Regions from separate parts of the Streptomyces sp. B3I8 genome, predicted to be linked through region 1. Evidence: predicted binding sites of a transcription regulator. Region 1 holds the regulator's gene; the other holds the start of a gene.

Region 1 (10,198 bases):
GTCACCCGGCGTCCTCCTCTGGCCTTCTGGAAGGCCTCCAGCAGCTTCTTGGCGGTGGCGCCCTGCCCGGAGAGCACCTCGGCGGCCCGGCCGCCCTTGGCGGCGGTGCCGATGAGCAGGTGCTCGGTGGACAGGTACTCGTCACCGAGGTCCTTGGCGCGGGCCTGTGCGTCGGCGATGACGGCGAGCAGCTCGCGATTGGGCTGCGGCGGCGCGACGGTGGAGCCGGTGACGCTGGGCAGTGCGGCCAGGGCGCGCTCGGTGCCGGTGCGTACGGCGGCCTGGTCCGCGCCGGTGGCGGCCAGCAGGTCGATGACGTTCTCGTTCTCCTGCCCCTCGAGCAGCGCGAGCAGCAGGTGGGCGGGGGTGAGGTCCGGGTGACCCTCCGACACGGCCCGGTTGCCGGCCGCGTTGATCGCGTCCCGGCTCCTGTTGGTCAGCTCGGCGTCCACGGTCGCGTATCCCTCCTCGAACTCGGTCCTCTGACTAGAGCAACGTCGACAAAGTTGAGTCTACTCCGCTCATGGTGCGGGATGTGAGACGCACGGGTGCGAGAGGTGGGCCACACGGGCGCGGGGGCCGGGACACACGGCTCGCCGGCGCCCCCGGTGAACGGGGACGCCGGCGAACCGCGCAAGGATTCGGCCATCTGTGGGCGATTCGGAGGAAACCCATACCAGGAGAGTTCCCCGCAAACTGCAGCGGCGTCACCGTGTTCAGGTCACGGTGACGCCGCTGCGGGGGGAAGCGCCTGAGCGATCTTTTACGACGGGGGAATCGCGTCAGGCACTGCGGGGGGTGGCCGAAATGGTCCTCAGATCGGGTACCTCGTGGGGGGAGTCGGGAGTGTCGGGGCCGTCCAGCCGGTGGTCGCGCTGGTCGAGGTTGACGAAGATCATGCCGTAGCGGATGGCGCACCGGACCGGCTGCGGCGCCCCCCGAGGCCGTCGCAGACAGCGGTACGCCCGTACGTCCTCGTCCTCGTCACGGGTGACGACGACGGGCTCTCCGAACACGGTCACCATCAACGAGTCACCGGGGTGGGGGATCGCGGTGACGAGGTCGATGAAGTGCCAGCCGGAGCGGTAGGCGGTGGCCATTTCGCGCCGGAAGGACCGGTCGTCGGGCGGAGTGGTCATGCTTCCGCTTCCGTCGGCGCCGACCGGCCGGCATCACCGGGGGAGGCGACCGGCGCTCCCCAGCCGACGTCACCCGGGACGGCCGTGGAGCCCCAGCCGACATCACCGGAGTCCGAGGCCCGCACGACGCCCCAGCCCACGTCACCAGAGGTGCCGGCGGGGGCGACACCCCAGCCGACGTCACCGGGATCGGCGGAGGCCGTCACCCTTCCCCAGCCGACGTCGCCGAGGCCGGCGGACTGCACCGTCGTGGTCGACGCCGAACGGGCAGAGGTGCCCCAGCCGACGTCGAGAGGACCGGCAGCCGCACCACCGGCCAGCGCGACGGCGACGGCGGTAGTGGCAAGCACCGAGCGAAGCATTTTCTTCTTCATGGTCGGCTTCGTCCTCACTTGATGGCTTCCTCTCCCCCCGTCTGAGGAAGACGATGGCTCATTCAGGCACGTCAATGCCACAGACGGGATGCATCATGTTCCTGCACGTTCAGGACCCTGGGGGGTGGAGATTTGCCGACAAAGCGCACAAAACCGACACATCCTCACGGCGTGACAGAACTCTGCCCTGAGGGTTCCCGTCTCTACGCCACCGCACTGAGCTCCGGGCGCATCTCCCGGGCGGAGGTGGAGCCCGCTCCCTGCCTGCTCGAATTCGCGCTCCTCCACCCTGATCCGGACGACGCCGACTGGCTCCGTCCGGTTCCCCCCTCGATCGCGCTCGCCCAGCAGATCCAGCCGCTGGAACGCGAGATCCAGGACCGCCGTCGGCTCACCCTCGACCTCGCGGACGCCTTCCAGCCCTTTCTCGCGCTCAGCGCGCAGAAACCCGCCACCACGCACGCCATCACGGTGCTGGAGGGACCGGCCCGCATCGCCGCCGCGCTGGACGTGGCCGTGGCCGAGGCACGCACCGAGGTGCTCACCGTGCAGCCGGGCGGCAGCCGTCCGGAACACATCCTGAGCCAGGCGCTGGAACGCAGCAAGCCGCTGATAGAGCGCGGCCTGTCGATGCGCACCCTGTACCAGCACACCGTCCGGCACAGTCAGAGCACCTTCGCCTACGTGGACCAGATGGCGGGCGCGAAGATCGAGATACGGACGCTTGAACAGCTCATCGAGCGGCTGATCATCTGCGACGACACCGTCGCCTTCATCCCCGCCCAGGACGACAACCAGGTCGCCCTGGAACTGCGTCACCCCGGGCTCGTGCAGTACCTCATCAAGGTCTTCGAGCACCTGTGGCAGCGGGCGACGCCGCTGATGGACGAGGTGCCCTACGAGTCGACGCCCGAGGGCATCACGGGGGTGCAGCGGTCGATAGCGAAGCTGCTGATCGAGGGGCACGTCGACGAGGCGATCGCGCGCCGCCTGGGCATGAACGTGCGCACCTGCCGCGCGCACATCGCCAAGCTCGCGGCGGCACTGGGCAGCGGCAGCCGGGCCCAGCTGGGCTATCTGATCGCCCAGTCGGGAATCTTGGAGCGCGACCACTGAGGCGCCCGGGGCGGGGCGTACGCCCCGCAGCGCGCCACACGCCCGCCAGTGCGCCGTACACGGGTCCATCGCGCCGTACGCGTCGCGTGGCCGGAGCGCCGTACGCCCGGCTAACGCGCCGTACGCGCGTCTGCCGCCCTGGCGGGGACCGGGAGGAGCCCCGGGGCGCCCTGAGGGCTGTCCAGGCCCGCCTGGGCGATCCGCACGCCCAACTGCGTCCTGCTCGCCGCCCCCAGCGTCTCCGAGAGCCGCGCGATGTGCGCCCGGCAGGTGCGCACGCTGATCCCCAGCCGCTCCGCGACCGCCGCGTCCTGGTGCCCCTCCGCGAGCAGCGCGGCGATGGACCGTTCGCGGTGGGTGATGCCGTCGATGCCGGTCTTCGGCAGCGGCGAGGTGAGCGGGATCGCGAGGCGCCACAGCCGTTCGAAGACGGTGACCAGGTACTCGACGAGCGCGGGGTGGCGCAGTTCGAGCGCCACCGTCCGGTCGGCGTTGGCCGGGATGAAGGCGACCGTGCGGTCGAACAGGATCAGCCGTTCGGTGACCTCGTCGAGCGTACGGGCCTCGGCCGCCTCGCCCACGAGCTCCAGGTAGGTGTGCAACCCCTGCCCGTGCCGGGCGACATGGGTGTACAGGTCCCGCATCCGCACCCCGCGCCGGCGCATCTCCAGCCCCCGGTGCAGTCCTTCGGCCAGTTCGTCCTCGCGCCGGATGCCACCCGGCTGCACCGTGAGCACCTCGGAGACGCACGCCGCGGTCGCCTCGTCCACCGCGGCCCGGATCCGCGGCAGTCCGTCCAGCACCCGGATCGCGGACCGTTCGGCCGGCGGCTGTTCGCGCCCGCCGAGCCCGGCGTACCACTCCACGGCGGCCACCGCCGCGCCCACCCGGGTGCGGCTGGCGCTCACCTCGGCGTGCAGCCCGCGCAGCAGCCGGGTCATGACCTCCTGCGGCGGGGTCGGCACCAGCCAGTCCATGTCGTCCGGATCGGGGTGCAGCAGCGCCAGTTCGACCAGACAGGGCACCGGGTCCGCGTCCGTGCGGGGGATCCGGCCCCGGCGCACGGCCCGGGAGTACACGCGGTGGCCGGCCTCGCACAGGTGGTCAGCACCGTGCGGATGCGTGTCCGTCCCGTGCCCGGCCATCTCCCACCCCTGGCTCCCGCCCTCGACTTCCCGCGCCGTTCCCGGGCTTGTGCAGCGCCCTCGGGTTCCCGCGCAGCGCAACTATGCGCGGACCTGCCCGCCTCCGCAACACGGTCCCTTCACCGACCTGCCCCCGACCGTTCCCGAACAGGCCGGTTTTCCCCTTCCCTCTCACGGCCCGGAGAGTGAAGGGGAAACGGAGGGGCGGGGAGGGGCAGGGAGGGACGGGACGGGGGGGAACGGGACAAGCGTGGAGGAACGTGGCTGAACATGGAGGAACATGGAGGGACAGCTCCGGACAACGCGGAAGCCCGGCGGTCGATGACCGCCGGGCTTCTTGACGAGCCGTCGCGAGGACGGCGCGCAGGTCCGGGACCTAAGGGCTGGCGTTCGGATCAGCTCGCAGACGCGAGGCCGGCGCCGTCGGCCCCCTGCGACCTGCATGCAAACGACAGAATCTAGTTCAGACCGATGTGACCGCACGCCGTCGCGTACTTGGGCGTGCACAGGTCCTTGACCGTGTAGATGCTGTCCTTCAGCACCGTCTCCTCGATGTTGTCCTTGGTCAGGGCGACCACCTGGACCAGCATCGCCGGGATCTTCTTGTCCGTCGGGCTGTCGACCGTGTCGCGGGTCAGCGCGTCGAACTCGATGGAGCGGCCCTGCACCCGCGCCACCGCCATCTCGGCGGCGTTGGTGGCCTCCTCCGGGTACGGCTTGTAGACGCTCATGTACTGCTGGCCCGCGATGATCCGCTGCACGGCCGCCAGATCGGCGTCCTGCCCGGTCACCGGCGGGATCTTGTCGGCGCCGGCCTCCTTCAGCGCGTCGATGACCGCGCCGGCCATGCCGTCGTTGGCGGAGTACACCGCGGCGATGTTGCTCAGGCCGACCTCGGATATCGCCTGCGCCATGTTCCGCTTGGCGTTCTCCGGCTTCCAGTCGACGGTGTCGTAGGACTTGACGATGTTGACCTTGTCCGCGAGCTCGCTGAGCGCGCCCTTCTTGAACTGGCCCGCGTTCGGGTCGGTCTTCGAGCCGTTCATCATGACGATCTTGCTCGTCGCCGCCTTGGTGCCGAGCGCCTCGACGACGGCCCGGCCCTGGACCTGGCCGACCAGTTCGTTGTCGAAGGAGATGTACGCGTCGATCGGACCCTGCGCCAGCCGGTCGTAGGCGATCACGGGGATGCCGGCGTCCTTGGCCTTGCGCACGGTGGGCGCGATCGACTTGGCGTCCACGGCGTCGAGCAGGATGACGTCGACCTTGTCGTCGATCAGCCCCTCCATCTGCGCGCTCTGCCGCTCGGCGTTCTGCCCGGCGTTGGCGTAGACGACCTTGCCCTGGTGCTTGGTCAGGACGCCGACCTGGTCCTTGATGATCGGGTAGTCGAACTTCTCGTAACGCTGGTTCTCCTTCTCCGGGAGAAGCAGGCCCACCGTGATGTCGTTGCCCTTTTTCGGCGTCGCGGAGGCGCTGTCACTGCCCACGCCGTCGATCACACCGCAGGCACTCAGGGACAGGACGGCGGTCGCGGCGGGCAGCACCAGGAACATGCGACGGGCGGCGGTCTTGCGGGCGTTACGAGTGTTCACATCAGGTGCCTTCCGGACAGGGGGCGCGAGTGAGTCATGTGGCTGAAAGCCAACGCGGAGGCGGTACCCACCGTCAAGGAGTACCGGTTAACGACATTGCAACAGCCACCCTGTGAGAGATCGGTGAATGATCAAGGAGCAACCGTGCTTTTGTCCTGCGCGTTGTTCATGCAATCACACCAATGGCCGCGAGTGTCGAGCAGGCACACAACAACACAGAAACAACGGGGAATCGGGGCAAGCCGCCGGACGAAGCACCCCGGACACGCGAAGAGCCGGGAGACCCTGCGGTCTCCCGGCTCTCCCGCCGGACCGGCCCCCCTTCGGGGACCGCGCCTTCGTCAGTCCGTGGGCTGCGGAGGCTGGCGCTTGGGGCGCCACACCACCAGCGCGCTGGTCTGCTGCACCTCCTGGTACGGAACCAGGTCGCGTCGGTACGAGGCGTGCACCGCCGCCTCGCGCTGCCGCATGGTGGCCGCCGCGCCCTCCACCGCCGACTGGAGCTCGGCCACGCGCTGCTGGAGCGCGGCGACCTGGTTCTCCAGTTCGATGATCCGCTTGATACCGGCCAGGTTGATGCCCTCGTCCTGCGACAACTGCTGCACCTGGCGGAGCAGTTCGATGTCGCGGGCCGAGTAGCGGCGGCCGCGCCCGGCGGTGCGGTCGGGCGAGACCAGGCCCAGCCGGTCGTACTGACGCAAGGTCTGCGGGTGCAGCCCGGAGAGCTGTGCGGCCACCGAGATGACGTACACCGGGGTTTCTTCCGTCAGTTCGTACGGATTGCGACGACGGCCGGATGTGTCCATGGCGTCCTCATGCTCCCTTCGCGGACTCGAACAGCTCCGCCCGCGGGTCCTCCCCCGCGGTCGCCTCGCGATACGCCTCCAGCGCGTCACGAGCCTTCCCCGACACGTCCTTGGGCACACTCACCTCGACGGTGACCAACAGGTCCCCGCGCGTGCCGTCCTTGCGGAGCGCGCCCTTGCCGCGGGCGCGCATCGTGCGCCCGTTGGGCGTGCCCGGGGGCAGCTTGAGGGTGACCGGCGGGCCGCCCAGCGTGGGCACCCGCACCTCGCCGCCGAGGGCCGCCTCCGCGAAGGTGACGGGGACCGTGACGGTGAGGTTGTCGTCCTTACGGCCGAACACCGGGTGCTCCCCGACATGCACGACGACGTACAGGTCGCCCGCCGGGCCGCCGCGCTCGCCGGGGGCGCCCTTGCCGCGCAGCCGGATCCGCTGCCCGTCGCTGACGCCCGCCGGGATGCGCACCTGCATGGTCCGCGAGGACTTCGCGCGCCCCGAACCCTTGCAGATCTCGCAGGGGTCCTCGGCGATCAGACCGCGGCCCTTGCAGTCCGGGCACGGGTCGGTCAGCGAGAAGCCGCCGCCGGAGCCGCGCGCCACCTGGCCGGTGCCGACACACGTCGGGCACACGCGCGGTGTGCCGTTCTTGTCGCCGGTGCCCGAACAGGCCTTGCACGGCTGCTGGCTGGACATCCGCAGCGGCACCGTCGCGCCGTCGACCGCCTCCGTGAAGCTCAGCGTGACCTCGGACTCCACGTCCTGGCCGCGCCGCGGCTGGGTACGGGTGCCGGTGCCGGCGCCCGCGCCGCCGCGGTTGAACAGGCCCCCGAAGACGTCACCCAGTCCGCCGCCGAAGCCGCCCTGCGCCCCGCCGCCCCCGCCCTGCGCGCCCCCTCCGAAGAGGTCGCTCAGGTCGAAGTTGAACGTTCCGCCGCCGGCGCCGGGGCCCGGACGGAACCCGCCGTTGCCGAACAGTGCCCGGGCCTCGTCGTACTCCTTGCGCTTCTTGGGGTCCCCGAGGACGTCGTTCGCCTCGGAGATCTCCTTGAAACGTTCCTCCGCCTTGGCGTTGCCCTTGTTGGCGTCCGGGTGGAACTCGCGGGCGAGCTTCCGGTACGCCTTCTTGATCTCGGCCTCGGTGGCGTCCTTGGGGACGCCGAGGACCTTGTAGAAGTCCTTCTCGATGAAGTCCTTGGTGCTCATCCCCGACGTCCCTCCTTCCTTCCGTGTCCGAGCTCAGCCCTCGTCCGGGCCACCGCTCTCCCTGTCCTCGGCGTCGGTGCCCTTGGCGGCCTCGGCCGCCTCGGCGCCCTCGGCGGCGTCGGCCTTGACCGGCTGCGCGCCGGGCTGCGGCTCGGCGACCGCCACCCGCGCGGGGCGGATGGTGCGCTCACCGAGGCGATACCCCGGCTGCAGAATCGCCACGCACGTCGTCTCCGTGACGTCCGGCGCGTAACTGTGCATCAGCGCCTCGTGGATCGTCGGGTCGAAGGGCTCGCCCTCCTTGCCGAACTGCTGCAGACCCAGCTTGGCCGCCACCGTCTCCAGCGACTCGGCCACCGACTTGAAGCCGCCGACCAGCTCCTCGTGCTCCCGCGCGCGCCCGATGTCGTCGAGCACGGGCAGGAGTTCGGACAGGAGGCTCGCGGTGGCGATCTCCTTGACCGTGACCCGGTCGCGCTCGACCCGGCGCCGGTAGTTCTGGTACTCGGCCTGCAGCCGCTGGAGGTCCGCGGTGCGCTCACCGAGCGCGGTGCGCACCTGGTCCAGCTGGGCCGTCAGGCCCGCCGTGCGGTCCGTGTCCCCGGCCGGGGCCGCCGCCCCCTTCTCAGGGGTCCCGGGGGTACCGGGGGCGGCGGCCTTCGGCTCGGCGTCGTCAGAGGTCGCGCCGGAGGGGACGTCGGGCTGCTGCTCATCGAAGCCCGGGGTCTCCTCCGTCACGCGGCACCGTCCTTGCGCTCGTCGTCGACGATCTCGGCGTCCACCACGTCGTCGTCGGCCTTCGCCCGGCCGGCACCGGCGTCCGCACCCGCCTCGGCGCCACCGGCGGCCTGCTGGGCCTGGGCGTCGGCGTACAGGGCCTGGCCGAGCTTCTGCGAGACGGCGGCGACCTTCTCGGTGGCCGTACGGATCTCAGTGGTGTCCTCGCCCTTGAGCGTCTCCTTCAGCTCGCCGAGCGCGGTCTCCACCTCCGTCTTGACGTCACCGGGGACCTTGTCCTCGTTGTCCTTGAGGAACTTCTCCGTCTGGTAGACGAGCTGCTCGCCCTGGTTGCGGGTCTCGGCGGCCTCACGGCGGCGGTGGTCCTCGTCCGCGTACTGCTCGGCCTCCTGGCGCATGCGGTCGACCTCGTCCTTCGGCAGCGAGGAGCCGCCGGTGACGGTCATCTTCTGCTCCTTGCCCGTGCCCAGGTCCTTCGCGGTCACGTGCATGATGCCGTTGGCGTCGATGTCGAAGGCGACCTCGATCTGCGGCACGCCGCGCGGGGCCGGCGGCAGACCGGTCAGCTCGAACATCCCGAGCTTCTTGTTGTACGCCGCGATCTCGCGCTCGCCCTGGTAGACCTGGATCTGCACGGAGGGCTGGTTGTCCTCGGCGGTGGTGAAGATCTCGGACCGCTTGGTCGGGATCGTGGTGTTCCGCTCGATGAGCTTGGTCATGATCCCTCCCTTGGTCTCGATGCCGAGGGAGAGCGGGGTCACGTCGAGGAGCAGGACGTCCTTGACCTCGCCCTTGAGGACACCGGCCTGGAGGGCGGCGCCGATCGCGACGACCTCGTCCGGGTTCACGCCCTTGTTGGCGTCCTGGCCGCCGGTCAGCTCCTTGACGAGCTCGGCGACGGCGGGCATACGGGTGGAGCCACCGACGAGAACAACGTGGTCGATCTCGGAGAGCTGGATGCCCGCGTCCTTGATGACGTTGTGGAACGGCGTCTTGCAGCGCTCCAGCAGGTCCGCGGTCAGCTGCTGGAACTGGGCGCGGGTGAGCTTCTCGTCCAGGTGCAGCGGGCCCTCGGCGGAGGCCGTGATGTACGGCAGGTTGATCGAGGTCTCGGTGGACGAGGACAGTTCGATCTTCGCCTTCTCGGCGGCCTCACGCAGGCGCTGCAGCGCCATCTTGTCCTTGGACAGGTCCACGCCGTGTCCGGACTGGAACTGCTTGACCAGGTAGTCGACGACGCGCTGGTCCCAGTCGTCACCACCGAGGTGGTTGTCGCCGTTGGTGGCCTTCACCTCGACGACGCCGTCGCCGATCTCCAGCAGCGAGACGTCGAAGGTGCCGCCACCGAGGTCGAAGACCAGGATGGTCTGGTCGTCCTTGTCGAGGCCGTACGCCAGGGCGGCGGCCGTCGGCTCGTTGACGATGCGCAGGACGTTCAGGCCCGCGATCTCGCCGGCCTCCTTGGTGGCCTGGCGCTCGGCGTCGTTGAAGTACGCCGGGACGGTGATGACCGCGTCGGCCACCTTCTCGCCCAGGTAGGCCTCGGCGTCCCGCTTCAGCTTCTGCAGCACGAAGGCGCTGATCTGCTGCGGGTTGAAGTCCTTGCCGTCCAGGTTGATCTTCCAGTCGGTGCCCATGTGGCGCTTGACCGACCGGATGGTCCTGTCGACGTTCGTGACCGCCTGACGCTTGGCGACCTCGCCGACCAGCACCTCACCGTTCTTCGCGAAGGCGACGACGGACGGCGTGGTCCTGGCGCCCTCTGCGTTGGTGATGACGGTGGGCTCGCCGCCCTCCAGAACGCTGACGACGGAGTTAGTCGTGCCCAGGTCGATGCCGACCGCACGTGCCATGGTGAGTTCCTCCAGCTGACTTGAGTGCAACGGACTCAACCATGCCAGGGCGCTGCCGCTGAGTCAAGAGAGGTGAGCGGGCTCGGCTCAACTTTCAGGCGGGGGTGGGCTGCAGGGGCCCGCACGCGGGGCCGAGGGGCGCCTCAGAGCTCGGGAGTACGGGCCGGGCGGCGGGTGCGGGTGAGCGGGGGCCGTTCGCGCGGTTCCCCGCGCCCCTTGCCGGGGCGCGGG
Region 2 (10,198 bases), 1.0 Mb from region 1:
CATGCGACTCCGCTGCGCACTTTACGTCAACTTGGTGAAGAGGGAAGCCCTGGAAGGGTGACCTGGATGCGGCAGCCGCGCTCGGATTCGGCCACGCCGATCCGGCCACCGTGCAGATCCACCGCCCATCGGGCGATCGCCAGCCCCAGCCCCGTGCCGCCGTCGCTGCCGGGACCGTGCGGGGAGCGGACGGCGCCCCGGTTGAACCGCTCGAAGACGTGGCGCCACTCCGAGCGCGGGATGCCGGGACCCTCGTCCAGGACCTCCAGCTCCAGCGAGTCCGGGAGCTGTCCGTGCCGCGCCCTGACCGTCACCCGGCCGTGCGGCGGACTGTGCTTGACCGCGTTGTCGATGAGGTTTGCCATGACCTGGTGGATGCGCTCGGGGTCCGCGTGCGCGGTCAGTTCCGGCGGGTGGACGTCGAGGTGCAGATGGACGTCCTTGCGGGTGTGGCCGCCGGACCCCGACGCGATGCCGGCCCGCGCGGAGGCCACCATGTTGGCCTCCTTCAGCATCTCCGCCAGGTACGGCCACACCTCGAAGCGGCGCTTCTTCAGCGGGACGACGCCGTTGTCCAGGCGGGAGAGGTCCAGCAGCGTCTCCACCAGCCGGCCGAGCCGCTCGGTCTGCCGCAGCGCCGTGCGCATCGTCTCGGGGTCGGCCTCGGTGACGCCGTCCACGATGTTCTCCAGCACCGCGCGCAGCCCCGCGATGGGCGTGCGCAGCTCGTGCGAGACGTTCGCCACCAGCTCCTTGCGCCGGCTGTCCTGCGCCTCCAGCTCGTCGGCCATGCGGTTGATCGTCTGCGCCAGGTCGCCCAGCTCGTCACGGCGGTTCTCGCGCACCCGGCGGGTGTAGTCGCCGTGCGAGATCGAGCGGGCCACGGCGTTCATCTCGTCCAGCGGGGCGGTCAGCGAGTGCGCCACGAACTGGGTGATCAGCAGGGTGGCGATCACCGAGAAGACGGTGATGAAGCGCAGCTCCGTCTCGGTCCGCACGGCGATCATCAGCAGACCGGTGGTGATGAAGACGGAGACGACGACCAGCGTGCCGAGCTTGGTCTTGACGGAGAAGGGCCACAGGCCGCGCCCGGAGCCGTAGCCCCGGTCGGGGCGGGTGTCCGCGCCGTATCCGGGCGGGCCGTACCCGGCCGTGCCGCCCGCCCTCGGGCCGCGCACGGGGCGCGTTCTGCGCCCCGCGGCCGTCGGGTTCCGCGCGCCGCCCGCCCTGCGCGCCGTCACACGGGCGAAGACCGCGCTCCGGCGCGTGCCACCGGCACCGCTCATCGCTTCCAGCCCCCTTCGGCTGTCCGGTCGCCCTACCGACCTTCCGCGCGGCTGTCCGGTCGCCCGTCCGCCCGGTCGCCCGGCTCCCGTGGGACCCGACGGTGCCGCCGCCGGGTCCCACGGGAACCGGGTGGGTTCGGTCCTCAGGGCGTGGGCGTCTCCAGCGCGTAGCCCACCCCGTGCACCGTACGGATGCGCTCCGCACCGATCTTCCGCCGCAGCGCCTTGATGTGGCTGTCCACGGTCCGCGTCCCGGACGCGTCCGCCCAGTCCCACACCTCGGCGAGCAGCTGCTCGCGCGACAGTACGGCACGGGGGGTGTTGGCCAGGCACACCAGCAGGTCGAACTCGGTGGGCGTCAGGTGCACGTCGTCGCTGCGCACCCGGACCCGTCGCTGTGCGTGGTCGATCTCCAGTTCGCCCAGGCGGAGGATGCCCGAGCGCGGAGTGGTCGCGGCGAGCGCGGCCCGCTCCACCCGGCGCAGCAGGACGTGCACCCGGGCGGCCAGTTCCCGCATGGAGAACGGTTTGGTCATGTAGTCGTCGGCGCCGACGCCGAGCCCGACCAGCATGTCGGTCTCGTCGTCCCGTGCGGTGAGCATCAGCACCGGCACCGGGCGCTGGGCCTGCACGCGCCGGCAGACCTCCAGCCCGTCGAAGCCGGGCAGCATGATGTCGAGGATGAGCAGGTCGGGCTGCCAGGCCTCGGCGGTGTCCACCGCGGACGGGCCGTCGCCCGCCGTTTGCACGAGAAATCCCTCGGCGCGCAGACGGGTCGCGATGGCGTCGACGATCGTCTGGTCGTCCTCGACCACCAGGACCCGGCGCTGAGCGCCGTTCGTCGTCGCCGTGCCGTTGTGGGAGGTGTGTGTCTGCTCCATCGCCCGCCCCTGGGGTTGCTTTCCGGAATCCGTGGGGTGATCCCATGTCTGCGGTGACGCGTCGTTGCTCCTTGAATGATCCGCGTCAGGGGAGCAGCGTACGGGCAGTAACACTCGATCGGCTATCCAGGGCGGACCGCCAGGTGGACCACGTCGGGAACGCCCCGGGCAACCGGGATCTCTTCGGTACGCACCCGTTGGAACCCGGCATTCCGTAGGGTTCCTTCAAATTCCGGAGAGGGCTGCGCGGACCATACGGCGAGCACCCCGCCGGGCCTCAACACCCGTGCGCACGCGGCGAGTCCGGAGGGTGAGTAGAGGGTTTCGTTGCCCTCGGTCACGGTCCAGGCGGGGCCGTTGTCGATGTCCAGGCAGAGGGCGTCGTATGTGTCCGATGTCTCATTGACGTAAGTGACGAGGTCGGCCTCGAGAACACGGGTGCGGGGGTCGGCGAGGGCGTCGGCGGTGAGGGGGGCGAGGGGGCCGGCGCGGTGCCAGTCGATGACGGCGGGTTCGCGTTCGACCACCGTGATGGGGCCCCAGCGGGGGTCGGCGGTGGCGTGGGTGAGGGAGAAGCCGACGCCGAGGCCGCCGATGAGGACGGCGGGGGCCTCCTGGCCTCCGGCCCGGGGTTCGTAGGTGGCGGGGGCCTCTCGGCCTCCGGCCGGGGCGGTCTTTCGGCTTTCGGTCAGGGCTTCCAGGGCGGCGTCGACCAGGCGGCGTTCGGAGCGGCCGTCGGAGGTGTCCATGAGGAAGCAGCCGTTGGCGATGATCTGGAGGTGGGGGCCGTGGCGGCGGAGGGTGACCTCGCCGTGGGGGCCGGTGCGGTGGTCGAGGGTGACGGGGGGTTCGCCGATGTGGGCGGGCGCGGTGCTGGGGTCGGGGGTGAGGTTGGGGTGGGGCATGGGGTCATTGTGGGGCGACGGGGGTGTCGCGGGGGATTTTTTCCGCCCCCGCCGCTCTTACCCTTCCCGTCCCTCCGAGGGGCGCTGCTCCTTTGGACCCCGGGGCGCGTTGTCGACTGCGGGCCGGCGGGGGGCTGGTCGCGCGGTTCCCCGCACCCCTCATGGGGGCGGATTCGGGTGATCGCTGTGGGCGAACGGGGGGTGGGGAACATTTGGAGGCTCAGGGGGATTGAGTCCGTGTAGCTCAACTTCGTTGTGGAGAGGTAGATCATGGCTGCTGAGTTCCCGTCGTCCCCGTCGTCTCCGTCGTCGTCCGCGCCGTTCGCTCTGCCCGTCCTGCCGCTCGACGACGAGGTCGTGCTGCCGGGCATGGTCGTCCCGCTGGACCTGAGCGACGCCGAGGTGCGCGCCGCCGTGGAGGCCGCCCAGGCCGCCGCGGGCAGCACCCCCGGCAAGCCCCGCGTACTGCTCGTGCCGCGCATCGACGGCACCTACGCCGCCACCGGCGTCCTCGGCACCGTCGAGCAGGTGGGCCGGCTCGCGGACGGCGACCCCGGCGCCCTCGTCCGCGCCCGGAGCCGGGTGCGGATCGGCGCCGGCACCACCGGGCCGGGCGCCGCGCTGTGGGTGGAGGGCACCCGCGTCGAGGAGAACGTGCCCGAGCCCCTGCCCGGGCAGATCACCGAGCTGATGAAGGAGTACAAGGCCCTCGCCACCACCTGGCTGAAGAAGCGCGGAGCCTGGCAGGTCGTCGACCGGGTGCAGGCCATCGACGACGTCGCCGCGCTCGCCGACAATTCCGGTTACTCGCCCTTCCTGACCACCGAGCAGAAGGTCGAGCTGCTGGAGACCGCCGACCCGGTCGCCCGCCTCAAGCTCGCCACCCAGCACCTGCGCGACCACCTCGCCGAGCAGGACGTCGCCGAGACGATCGCCAAGGACGTCCAGGAGGGCGTCGACAAGCAGCAGCGCGAGTTCCTGCTCCGCCGGCAGCTCGAAGCCGTCCGCAAGGAACTGCGCGAGATCAACGGCGAGAAGGACGGCGAGGAGTCCGACGACTACCGCGCCCGTGTCGAGGCCGCCGACCTGCCCGAGAAGGTCCGCGAGGCCGCGCTCAAGGAGGTCGACAAGCTGGAGCGGTCCAGCGACCAGTCCCCCGAGGGCTCCTGGATCCGCACCTGGCTGGACACCGTCCTCGAACTGCCGTGGAACAAGCGGACCGAGGACGCGTACGACATCCAGGGTGCCAAGGCGGTGCTCGACGCCGAGCACTCCGGCCTCGGGGACGTCAAGGAGCGGATCACCGAGTACCTCGCGGTGCGCAAGCGCCGCAGCGACCGGGGGCTCGGCGTGATCGGCGGGCGGCGCGGCGGTGCCGTGCTCGCGCTGGTCGGGCCGCCCGGCGTCGGCAAGACCTCGCTCGGCGAGAGCGTCGCCCACGCGATGGGGCGCGAGTTCGTCCGGGTCGCGCTCGGCGGCGTCCGCGACGAGGCGGAGATCCGCGGCCACCGGCGTACGTACGTCGGCGCGCTGCCCGGCCGCATCGTGCGCGCGATCAAGGAGGCGGGTTCCATGAACCCGGTCGTCCTCCTCGACGAGATCGACAAGGTCGGCTCCGACTTCCGGGGCGACCCGGCCGCAGCCCTTCTCGAAGTGCTCGACCCGGCGCAGAACCACACCTTCCGGGACCACTACCTGGAGGTCGAACTCGACCTGAGCGACGTCGTCTTCCTGGCCACCGCCAACGTGCTCGAGGCCATCCCGGAGGCGCTGCTCGACCGGATGGAACTGGTCCGGCTCGACGGCTACACCGAGGACGAGAAGGTCGTCATCGCCCGCGACCACCTGCTCCCGCGCCAGCTGGAGCGGGCGGGTCTGGCGGCCGAGGAGGTCACGATCGACGAGGGCGCGCTGCGCCGGCTGGCCGGGGAGTACACCCGCGAGGCGGGCGTGCGCACCCTGGAGCGGTCGATCGCCCGGCTGCTGCGCAAGGTCGCGGCCCAGCATGAACTGGGCGAGCGTGAACTGCCGTCCACGGTCGGTGCGGACGATCTGCGCGACCTGATCGGGCGGCCGCACCACGTGCCCGAGTCCGCGCAGGACCCGGCCGAGCGCCGTACCGCCGTGCCGGGTGTCGCGACCGGGCTCGCGGTCACCGGGGCGGGGGGTGACGTGCTGTACGTGGAGGCGTCGCTGGCCGACCCGGAGACGGGGGCGGCGGGGCTGACCCTGACCGGTCAGCTCGGTGACGTGATGAAGGAGTCGGCGCAGATCGCGCTGAGCTTCCTGCGGTCGCACGGGGCGGAGCTGGAGCTGCCGGTGGGGGACCTCAAGGACCGGGGTGTGCACATCCACTTCCCGGCGGGGGCGGTGCCGAAGGACGGGCCGAGTGCCGGTGTCACGATGACGACGGCGTTGGCGTCGCTGCTGAGCGGTCGGCTGGTGCGGACCGATGTGGCGATGACGGGGGAGGTGTCGTTGACGGGGCGGGTGCTGCCGATCGGGGGTGTGAAGCAGAAGTTGCTCGCGGCGCATCGGGCGGGGGTCACGACGGTGATCATTCCCAAGCGGAACGAGGCGGATCTGGACGATGTGCCGGCGGAGGTGCTGGAGAAGCTGGACGTGCGTCCCGTGACGGACGTTCGGCAGGTGCTGGAGCTGGCGCTGGCGGCGGTGGATGTCGCGTCGGAGGACGCGGTGCCGGTCGCTGCGTGAGGGTGTGGGTGACGGCGGGGTTCGCCCCCGCCGTCCTCACCCTTCCCCTCCCTTCAAGGGGCGCCCCACGAGGGCGCCTTCAGCCGTTGGCCAGGGCTCAGCCGTTGGCCAGGGCTCAGCCGTTGGCCAGGGCTCAGCCGTTGGCCAGGGCTCAGCCGTCGGCCAGGGCCTGGACGCGGTCGAGGGCGCCGTTGAATACGTCGTGGTCGCCGACCGTGGGGCCCGAGGACGTGTACTGCCACATGGTCTGGAAGGACCAGCCGGCCGGGAGGGTGCCGACCGTGGAGGCGTAGCGGGCTATCCACAGGGGGTTGGTGGCGGCGAAGCCGGCGTGGTCGCCGGTGCAGTCGGTCCACCAGCTCGTGGCCGTGTAGATGACGGCGTCGCGGCCGGTGCGCGCCCGATAGCGGCTCAGGAAGTCACGGATCCAGCTCACCATCCCGCTCGCCGACTTGCCGTAGCAGGCCGCGCCGTACGGGTTCCATTCGATGTCCAGCGTGCCCGGCAGCGTCCTGCCGTCGCGCGACCAGCCGCCGCCGTGGTCGACGAAGTAGTCGGCCTGGGCGGCGCCGGTCGTCGTGTCGGGCGTCGCGAAGTGGTACGCGCCGCGGATCATGCCGACGTCGTACGAACCGTCGTACTGCTGGGCGAAGGAGGGGTTGGTGTAGTACGTCCCCTCCGTCGCCTTGGTGTAGGCCCACCGCACGCCGCTGTTCCACAGGGTCGGCCAGGCCACGCTGCCCTGGTGGCCGGAGACGTCCACGCCCTCGGTCCGTGCGGCCGCGGGTGGGCGCCGGGGTGCCGCCCCCGCCGTCGTGGGCGAGGACGCCCATGCCCATGTGGGCGGTGCCGCGGGCGGGGGTGCCGGCGGCGTCGGCGGGGTGGACGGCGAACAGGAGAAGTGCCGTCAGGGCGATCGCCGCGGCGAGCGGGCGCGAAGCGCCCGGACCGGATCGCTGCTTGTGCACGGGCATGACTGCCTCCGAGTGGGGTCGGTGATCGGCCTGGCGTGCTCATGTCATTAAGTGCATGGGGGGGTCCTGGCGGTGGTGACGCTACGCACGTAGACCCGGGCCGGGAAGGGGGGCCGGAGGCCGCCGTTGGTCTACGCCTGCGAAATACTGGCGGAACTGCGGCAACGGCCACGCGCGGCGGAAACTTTCAGTACGGCGGAACCAGCGGAACCAGCTCGGGAGTGCGGACGTGCACGAGGACGGAACGAGACAGGACGCGCCCGGCGCAGTCCGGGCGGCACCGGTCCCCGACGGCGGTGATCAGGCCCCGCCCGAATTCCTCGCCCTGGAGCGGGAGTTGACCGTACTCATGCGACGCGCCCGGTCCCAGCAGGGCGAGATGGCCCGCGAGGTGCACCCCGACCTGGAGCCCGCCGCGTACGGGCTGCTCGTACGGCTGGAGGAGTGCGGCCGGCAGCGGGCGACGGACCTCGCGGCGTTCATCGGGGTGGGCAAGGCGACCATGTCGCGCCAGCTCCGGGCGCTGGAGGATCTCGGACTGGTCGCCCGCGAGCCGGACCCGGCGGACGGCCGCGCATGGCTCGTCCACCTCACGGAGGAGGGCGCGGGCCGGGTCGCCAGCGTGCGGGAGGCGCGGCGGGCGCGCTACGTGCGCAAGCTCGCCCACTGGGACGCGCGCGAGGTGGCCGAGCTGGCGAGGCTGCTGCGGGAGCTGAACCGGGGGATCACGGGACCGGAGGACGACAGCGCCGACTAGGGTCTTTCGTTTGGATCAGGCCGGCTGGGAGGCGCGGTGCGTCTTCGACCGACCCGTGCCGGACCCCGCGACGCCGGAATGATCCAAACGAGAGGCCCCGAGGGCTGTCCCGTGCCCCCCGGAGGGCGGGCGGCGTCAGGTGCCGGCGGGGGCGGCGAGGGCCAGCCGCTCACAGTTCCACGAACACCACCGTCGCGTCGTCGTGCGTCTTCGCCGGACCGAGGTGCGCGCGGGCCCGCGCGTCGGCCCGCTCCAGCTCACGCACCCGCTCCACCAGGGCCGCCGCGCCCTCTCCCCGCAGCACGGCGAACAACTCCCGCCAGCCGCCCTCCCGGAACGTCTCCGTCCACCTGGCCGCCCCGTCCGACAGGGCGGCCACCGCGCGCACGGACCCCCGCGGCACCACCCCGCTCACCGTCCGCTCCGCCACCGCCGGATCCGCCGCCGCGGTGAAGAAGCCGCCCTCCTTGTTCCGCAGCGTCGCGTCCACCACCGCCGCCGACGTGAGCGCCGAGCGCGGGAGCCGGGACAGACGGTCGTCCAGGACCGGCGTGACCGTGCCGTCCGGCGCCTCCAGCAGCAGTACCGCGTCGCACAGGACCAGGTACTCCACCACCGTGTCGTCCCAGCGTGCCGCGGCCACGGTCGCCTGGGGCGTACGCGGGTGAGAAAGGTCACAGGTCGCGACGTGTGCCCGCGCGGTGCGGCAGATCGCCGCGGAGAGGACCCCCGGCAGCGGCAGATCCCGGCGGGAAACGGACAGTTCGGTTAGGGCGCCGCCCAGCCGTGCGCAGTACCACGGCACCGAGTGAGTACACCCGGGTTCGGCCGCCGGTGGCGTCACCCCGTCGAGCACCGTCAACGCGCCGCCCTGTCCCGAGGCGGGCAGCGCGAGGGCGGTGAAGTCCTCGTTGGGGCGGTCCGGGCCGACGGGTTCCGAAACGAGTTCCGTACGCATCCGGCCAGTCTGCACGAGCCCTTCACAGGGCCCGCAAAAGCCCGCCATTCGTCGCCGGACGGGCACGGACACCCGCTCCCACCGCCGGTTTTGGCACGCAATGACGGCATCCGGTGAAACGTGGCGGCGAATATTGCCAAAGCGCGGCGCCGACGTCCAACCGGCCCGCCGCGGAGCACCGTGGCACACGCCGGAGGAACTTGCCCGCCAACTCCCCGCCAGGGTTCACTCCTTCGGGTGGCGGGCCGGGCGAAGTGGGGCCACTGCCCAGCGCCACTGGGAGGGTCGGGAGCCGTACCCGGGACGCCCCCCTCCAGTGACGGGACGTCCCCCGGGCCCTTGGTAGACGAGTCAGGAATGCGAGCACCGGTGCAGAAAACGCGGCCTCGGCGCCCAGGCAAGCAGACGCCTCCCGCACAGGACGGCGCCTCCTCCGAGTCCGTGGGAAGGGGACGGCCCACGCACGTCCGTAACCGGCTGATCGTCGCGGTGGCCGTGGTGGCCGCCGCCGTCGCCGGTGCCGGCGCGCCGAGCATCGTCGCCGCCTCGGGCGACCTCAACGACTCCCAGGGCCTCGTCACGCTCAATGCGCAGACCCGTGACGCGCTCTCCCTGGCCCACTCCCTGGCCGACGAGCGCGACCAGGCCACCGTCTACGTCGCCGCCGGACGCCCGAAGTCCAAGGCGCCGGGCGAGCGGCGCAGCGCCCGCGTCGACCGGCAGATCGAGGAACTGCGCGCCGACCCCGACCTGCCCGAGGCGCTGCGCACCGCCCTGGACGACGTCGCCGCCGTCCGCCGGTCCGCGCTCACCGGCAGGAGCGGCGCCCTCGACACCCACCGCGCCTACACCGAGGTCCTCGGCGAACTGCACGCCCTGGCCGAGGACCTCGCCGACAAGCTGCCGCCCCGGGCCGGCTCCGGCGACCACGCCCTGGCCACGCTGGACACCGCCGTCCAGCAGGCCGGCGCCGCCCGCGGCCTGCTGCTGGCCGCGCTCGCCGTCCCGCACGGCACCCGGACCGTCATCGACCCCGTCACCGGTCTGCCGACCACCAGCAGCAGCGGAACGGCCGCCGACGCCAAGCAGCGCGACGCCCTCACCGCCGCCGCCCAGCTGGCCGACGTCCGCTCCGACGCGGCCGTCGCCGGCTTCCGCGACACCGCCGACACCGCCGCGAAGAACACGTACGACACCACGGTGACCGGGCCCGAGGTCGCCACCGCCGAGAAGTACCTGACGCGCCTCACCGACCAGCCCACCTTCTCCGACAGCGACCTCAACACCAGCAGCACCAAGCTGGAGACGGCCCTGTCCGCCCGCATCGACGCGATGCGCGGCGCCGAGTCCTCCCTCTACGAGCGCCGCGGCAAGGACCTCGAACAGCTCCGCGACGACGACGTCACCGCGCTGGAGATCCGGATCGCCGTCCTCGGGGCGCTCGTCCTCCTCGCCGTCGCGATCGCCACCGCGCTCGCCCGCAGCCTCACCCACCCGCTCGGTGTGCTGCGCAAGGGCTCCGCGCGGGTGGCCGGCGACCCGGCCGGGGAGGAGCCGGTGAAGTTCACCGGCCGCAACGACGAGTTCGCGCAGGTCGTCCGCTCCGTCAACGCCCTGCAGGCGCACGCCGCCGCCCTCCAGGAACGCGTCAACACCCTGGAGACCGACCGCAAGCACCTCATCGACAAGCGCCAGAGCATGGCCGACGAGCGGCAGCGGCTG

What was found. Region 1 encodes HspR, which represses chaperone genes until heat shock. Its sites were predicted from a motif close to TTGAGNNNNNNNNNCTCAA; they were not measured.
Region 2: a site for HspR is predicted at 3,302-3,320, ahead of lon (endopeptidase La). Genes of this name have one in related genera too.

What each region holds. Positions count from the first base shown of each region.
Region 1 is NZ_JAUSYN010000002.1:3,732,933-3,743,130, reverse strand. It holds gene clpB (ATP-dependent chaperone ClpB) at 1-452, opposite strand, end outside; gene QFZ64_RS18750 (hypothetical protein) at 783-1,139, opposite strand; gene QFZ64_RS18745 (5'-nucleotidase) at 1,136-1,531, opposite strand; gene QFZ64_RS18740 (helix-turn-helix transcriptional regulator) at 1,685-2,629, shown strand; gene QFZ64_RS18735 (helix-turn-helix transcriptional regulator) at 2,740-3,774, opposite strand; gene QFZ64_RS18730 (sugar ABC transporter substrate-binding protein) at 4,233-5,369, opposite strand; gene QFZ64_RS18725 (heat shock protein transcriptional repressor HspR) at 5,711-6,175, opposite strand; gene dnaJ (molecular chaperone DnaJ) at 6,183-7,376, opposite strand; gene grpE (nucleotide exchange factor GrpE) at 7,410-8,114, opposite strand; gene dnaK (molecular chaperone DnaK) at 8,111-9,967, opposite strand; gene QFZ64_RS18705 (undecaprenyl/decaprenyl-phosphate alpha-N-acetylglucosaminyl 1-phosphate transferase) at 10,111-10,198, opposite strand, start outside.
Region 2 is NZ_JAUSYN010000002.1:4,749,942-4,760,139, forward strand. It holds gene QFZ64_RS23370 (ATP-binding protein) at 27-1,082, opposite strand; gene QFZ64_RS23375 (response regulator transcription factor) at 1,430-2,167, opposite strand; gene QFZ64_RS23380 (spermidine synthase) at 2,290-3,072, opposite strand; gene lon (endopeptidase La) at 3,343-5,787, shown strand; partial or broken gene QFZ64_RS23390 (lysozyme) at 5,939-6,761, opposite strand; gene QFZ64_RS23395 (MarR family winged helix-turn-helix transcriptional regulator) at 6,991-7,518, shown strand; gene QFZ64_RS23400 (protein phosphatase 2C domain-containing protein) at 7,688-8,476, opposite strand; gene QFZ64_RS23405 (nitrate- and nitrite sensing domain-containing protein) at 8,834-10,198, shown strand, end outside.